Regions from separate parts of the Peribacillus sp. YIM B13477 genome, predicted to be linked through region 1. Evidence: predicted binding sites of a transcription regulator. Region 1 holds the regulator's gene; the other holds the start of a gene.

Region 1 (3,149 bases):
TCTTATACCGGAATGCCGGCTGATGAACTCGAAGTGAAATCTGCAGCATACTGGATAGTTTTCAGTTTTCTCGCTGCTTTATTCTTGATTCTTTTTTTAATGAGAAAAGATATGAGGGAAAAGCTGGACACGAGAAACCAAACTTCCGTATCCATGTCGATATTATGGGCAATTGCAGGAGTCTTCATGGCTCTTTTTGCGCAAAGCATTGCCGGAAGCATTGAACAAATGCTTGGGGTGGAGTCTGAATCTGAAAATACGCAGCAACTCATTTCACTTATTTACAAAGTCCCCATGGTCATTTTCGTCACTTCAGTAATTGGACCTATATTGGAAGAATTAATTTTCCGTAAAATTATTTTCGGATCACTTCATAAACGCTTTAACTTCTTTATTTCAGCTTTAATCAGCTCAGTTATTTTCGGCTTGGCGCATGGTGAATTTGAACATCTTCTTTTATATACGGCAATGGGCTTCACTTTTGCTTTCCTTTATGCGAAAACAGGCCGCATTCTCGTATCCATGAGCGCTCATATTGCGATGAACACGCTTGTTATCATCCTTCAAGTGGTATATCGGGAGGATATTGAGAAGATGCTAGATACTGCACAGGCCTTCATCGGAGGTTTATTATGAAACGTCAATCACCATTATTCATGGGCATCATTTATGCAGGCTTAGGAGCTCTTTTTACCGCTATCGCAATTCAAACCGTCAATTCTTCAGGATGGGGACTCTTTGCCTACATACTTGTCCTTATTGCGACTCTTGATTTTGGATCGGGATTACGCATGATCATGCTGCACTTTAAGATTAAAGCCGCACAAAAAAATAAGAAAAAATGAAAAAACGCTGCATAAAAGCAGCGTTTTTTCATTCCTCCAAAGCGGCTTCTTCCACTACCGGATAATGTTTCAGGAAGTAGATGAGCGACTGAAGTTCCACGGCCAGGTCAATGTGGTGGACCCTTATGGATGGCGGCACGGTCAGCCGTGCAGGTGTGAAATTCAATATTCCTTTTATGTCAGCTTTGACTAGACGATCGGTTATCGTCTGGGCTACCTGTGCAGGCACTGTCAATATAGCTGCAGTAATATTATTTTCCTGCAATAGTGTATCGATTTGATCCATATGGTAGATGGGCACATCAGCTATTCGCTTGCCGACCTTTTCTTCAGAAACTTCGAAAGCCATTTCAATTTTTGTATTATTATTTTTCATGAAATTGTAATTTAAAAAAGCGGTTCCTAAATTTCCCACTCCGATTAAAGCGACTTTGGTCAATTCATCTTGATCAAGTGTTTTTCTGAAGAAGGATAATAAATAATTGACATTGTAGCCGTAGCCTTTTTTCCCAAGCGCGCCAAAGTAGGAAAAATCACGGCGAATGGTAGCAGAATCCACTTTTACGGCTTCACTTAGCTCAGCCGAGGAAACTCTTTGTTTGCCTGAGGAATGTAAGTTCTTTAAAAATCGATAATACAATGGCAACCTTTTGGCTGTTGCCTGCGGTATCTTTGGGTCATGGTTCATTGTTCTTCCCCGCCTTCACACATGCTTTTCAACTTAATCTCTATCTGTTCGTTTTACTTGCCTTTTATAATCGCTACTAGACACTCCGCCTGTTTTCTCCACTAAGAATGTAGGCCCGATCACCATTCCCTTATCAATGGCCTTACACATGTCATAAACAGTCAAGGCAGTCACGGATGCAGCTGTTAACGCTTCCATTTCCACACCTGTACTCCCTTTTGTCTTAGCTTCCGTTTCAATCCTAAGCCTATATCCTTGTTCTTCTTTTTCCCAATCAAAGGCTATATTGACCCCTTGCAGAGCAATGGGATGGCACATCGGAATTATATTGGATGTATTTTTGCTGGCCATGATTCCTGCAACTTGTGCAACAGCCAGTACATCACCTTTTTTCATCTTATGGTTCGTGACCAATTCATATATTTCATCATTCAATAAAATGCTCGATTGAGCCACTGCCGTCCGGGTTGTTTCAGGCTTAGCACTCACATCGACCATTTTGGCCCTGCCCTGTTCATTAAAATGCGTTAAGTCTCCCATTTAAGTAACCCCTCCTAAATCATACACTATTATTCCACTTTATGTAACAGCTTTTCTTTCAGCTTGGAACCAAGCTGTTGCCGATAATAACTAAAATACGTTAAACTAACAGTAATCAATTGAGGTGAAATCTATGATTTTATTACAAATCAATCAACTATCGAAATATTATGGAGCTGAACTTATTTTATCAAATATGAAGCTCGAAGTTCAAAATAAAGATCGAATTGCCCTTGTCGGCCGAAATGGCGCCGGCAAATCCACCCTGCTAAAAATCATAGCCGGGCAGCTTTCCCATGATGGCGGTGAAATAATCAAACCAAAAGGCGTCACCATCGGCTATATGGCCCAGGATACTGGATTGGAATCCGAACTGACAATTTGGGATGAAATGCTTACTGTATTCACTGATCTTATAGAGCAGGAAAAGGAACTGCGTCGCCTTGAGGCTGATATGGCCAGACCTGACATCTTTGAAAACGAAACGGTTTACCAAAAAGTGCTGAATGAATACGACACTTTGATGGTGGCATTCAAAGAGAAAGGCGGTTATCAATATGAAGCGGATATCCGTTCCGTATTGCATGGTCTTCAGTTTGCCGACTTTGACTATTCTACCCCAATTTCCACTTTAAGCGGCGGGCAAAAAACAAGGCTTGCATTAGGTAAGCTGCTTTTAAGGAAACCGGATATATTGATTCTGGATGAGCCGACGAACCATTTGGATATCGAAACCCTCTCTTGGCTTGAACAATATTTACAAGGCTACCAGGGAGCTGTCCTCATTGTTTCCCATGACCGCTATTTTTTAGATAAAGTAGTAAACCTGGTATATGAGATTTCCCGGAATAACATGAAAAAATACCATGGTAATTATAGTTCTTACCTAGAGGGAAAAGCGGAAGATTATGAGCGGGACATGAAACTGTTCGAGAAACAGCAAGGGGAAATCGAAAAGCTTCGCGATTTTGTCCAACGTAATATCACAAGGGCTTCCACAACGAAAAGAGCACAAAGCAGACGTAAACAGCTCGAAAAGATGGATGTACTGGACAAGCCGCAAGGTGATGAAAAGT
Region 2 (3,149 bases), on a different contig from region 1:
ATACCTCTCATTTTAAAGATCGTCAAACATAAGAGAAACAAAAGGATCGGTATAGCTGCAACTAACGCTGAAATAGCAAGATTATTAAATGGATCGATAGTTTCTACTAACATAATAACAGCTCCCTTACGTAAGAATTTCTTACTTAAGAATTTCTTACTTAAGAAATTAAAATACTCCCAAAATAGAGATTGAATACCTTTAAGTGTTTTAACAGAATGTGCAAACTTTTCTTTTTCGCTCTCATTTAGTGAAAGCTCCACAATATTTTTTGCACCTGTACGATTAATTACAGTTGGAGCATCAACATGAACATTACTTTGACGATATTGGCCTTCTAACAACGATCCAACTAGTAAGCAGCTGGAATAAAAATGCCGATACACCTATGCTAATGATTAGTGTAAGAAGGGCTGTGATAATGCCCTTCATTTTAATTACAGTCAGACCCAATAGAAAGGAATGTGACAGGAAAAGCAGCAACCAAGGCTGATAAGTACGTGTTATTCAATGGATTATAATCTTGAATCCACATGATGCTTCCTTCTTTCTATTTAATGTTATAATTTTAATTCTTCAAAATGAGGCGCCAAAATGTCTTTTAAGACATAAGCACTGTGTTGGAATTTCTGTTGTTCTTCTTCATTGAGTTCTAATTCGACAATTTCTCGGATTCCACTACGATTAATGATTGCTGGAACACCCATGTACACATGCTTCTCACCATACTGGCCATCCAGATGAGCAGAGACAGTTAACACGCTATTTTCATTGTGGAGAATGGCTTTTGTAATTCGCACAAGTCCCATAGCGATGCCATAGTAAGTAGCACCTTTTCCTTCAATGATTTTGTAGGCTGCATCACGTACATTAATAAAAATCTCATCTAAGTCTTCTTTTTTATAGTGATCTTGGCGTTCAATCATTTTCAAAACGGGAATACCACCCACGTCTGCAGAACTATAAACAGGTAGCTCGCTGTCACCGTGTTCTCCGATGATATACGCATGCACATTTTTCGGTGCGACTTTAAAGTAATCACCTAGTAGGAAACGGAAACGAGCTGTATCAAGAATGGTACCAGACCCAATGACTCGTTCTTTAGGTAACCCACTATAATGCGATGTTGCGTATGTTAAGATGTCAACGGGATTGGTTGCGACAAGAAAGATGCCATCAAATCCACTAGCCATGACATTCTCGACTATTGTTTTAAAAATCTTCAGATTTTTATCCACAAGGTCAAGGCGTGTTTCTCCTGGTCTTTGGTTCGCTCCTGCACAAATTACAACTAAATCCACATCTGCACAATCTTCATACCCTCCAAAGCGAATATTTGTTGGATTTGGAGCGAAAACTTTCCCATGATTTAAATCCATCACATCACCAATTGCTTTTTCTTTATTTAAATCAATCATAATCAACTCATCTACAATTCCTTGGTTCATAAGAGCAAAGGCGTAGCTTGAGCCTACAAACCCTGTTCCAATTAATGCGACACGGCTTACTTTTTCTTTTGTCATAAGTTTTTCATCCTTTCATCTCATTAAGTTTTTAAAAGGAAAATATTGTTTGTGAAACATTTCACAATTAATGATACATCACTTTTTTCCAATTTACAATCCATTTTCAAAAAAAATTGTTTTTACAAAGGCTACTAAACTTCATAAATTTTTCTGTAAAGCTACTCAGTTTCTATCTTTAACGCTCTCCCTTTTTCTTAAAACGATTGAGCGGGGTCTAGTTATTGTCATTTTTCCATTCTTAAAAAACTTATTTTCATGGTAGTTGAATAAAGAAAAAGCTGCCTTAAAGGCAGCTCCAATCTTCAGCTAACGTATCTGTTAACTTAATATTTTTCTATTCTTTATTTCTGTTCATTTAGTTTGAAAATAGAGGATAATGTTTCACCGTCTTTCCCTTCCAAAACGCTCCATACCTCCTTTTCATCCTGCACGTCTACGGAGCCAGCTTCGTTGAACCACACCTTATATTTCTGCCCTTCCTTGTTTTCTTGGTCTATAAACCAAAATACAGAATCTTCTTTACTACTTTTATCAACTGATACTGTTTTATCCCATTTGACATCTGCTATAATGTCTTCAATCTTTTTGACATTATCTTTATCCAATACAGCTCGTTTATCACTTAAACTACCGTACTCTACTATTTGATAGCCAACGTCTTTTGCCTCAGGAGAACCCGAAGTTTTAGAGGAACTTGAACATCCCCCTAACGCCACAATGATAACAAGCAAACTGAAACTCCATAATAATTCCCTCATACTAACACCTCTTTTTTCCAATTGCACCATTCATAAACAGTGTTGCAAGGCATCTTTCCTCCATACCCAATCTGGAAAACCGTTAGCGACTATATCGCCATTATCAGAATACCGAACAAATACAAAACTCACATCGACATTGTTTTTGAGGAAATCGGTTTGAAACTCGCCTACAGGCTTTATTTGAAAACCAGCATTAACAAGAGCCTGTTCCAAGTGCTCACGATAATGTAACCAAGTAACTAAATCAATATCAGTATGTGAACGAGTAATCTTTCCAAGAAGAAAATCTATCGCCCATCCGCCTCGTAGCCACAGGTTAAAATTAAGTGATAAGCAAATTTCACTTATTTCAAGAAGTATATTTAATTGTGATTTGCCTGTATCATTTTCTCCGGTAACATTCTTACAATCCATCCTCATACACACCCTTTATGTACTAAGATTTTAAGCATTACCTTATTCTGCATAAGGATTGCAAAATCCTTCTTCAAAAAACCTGCCCCGTTAGTTGCATATAGAAAGAGCTGCCTTAAAGACAGCTCTGATCTTCAGTTAACGAACCCGTTTGTTCAATACGTTATTATAGAGTTGATACAAACTTGACGCAAAATGTGTAATTCAAGGAAGTATTAATGAGAAGGCTTTTTCTCCAAAATACTTTTAAAACTTTTTCTGTAACAAAACAACAAATAACTATACATGATTACAATTATTACTGCTAAAACAAGTAACGAATGATCAAGGATCAAATGAAGTAAGAAAATGTTGGCTACAATTGGACCCAATATTGCAAGTGCTAATGGGACAAATCGATTACTTAAAAGTAAAACTCCACAAACAATCTCTAAAAACTTTTCAAATA

The links. The regulator Rex, encoded in region 1, represses fermentation and respiration genes when NADH is low (regulators of the CRP and FNR family bind a similar motif). The targets are predictions, from matches to a motif close to TTGTGAAATATTTCACAA.
Region 2: ACFX4H_RS25950 (L-lactate dehydrogenase) is a predicted target of Rex. The motif match lies at 1,573-1,590, and genes of this name have one in related genera.

What each region holds. Positions count from the first base shown of each region.
Region 1 covers NZ_JBHZPD010000010.1:4,161-7,309, reverse strand. Annotated here, with positions in the region: gene ACFX4H_RS22660 (CPBP family intramembrane glutamic endopeptidase) at 1-636, shown strand, start outside; gene ACFX4H_RS22655 (YdiK family protein) at 633-845, shown strand; gene ACFX4H_RS22650 (redox-sensing transcriptional repressor Rex) at 874-1,533, opposite strand; gene moaC (cyclic pyranopterin monophosphate synthase MoaC) at 1,567-2,073, opposite strand; gene ACFX4H_RS22640 (ABC transporter ATP-binding protein) at 2,207-3,149, shown strand, end outside.
Region 2 covers NZ_JBHZPD010000018.1:21,967-25,115, forward strand. Annotated here, with positions in the region: gene ACFX4H_RS25945 (L-lactate permease) at 1-113, opposite strand, end outside; gene ACFX4H_RS25950 (L-lactate dehydrogenase) at 561-1,523, opposite strand; gene ACFX4H_RS25955 (hypothetical protein) at 1,868-2,284, opposite strand; gene ACFX4H_RS25960 (nucleotidyltransferase domain-containing protein) at 2,315-2,701, opposite strand; gene ACFX4H_RS25965 (DoxX family membrane protein) at 2,917-3,149, opposite strand, start outside.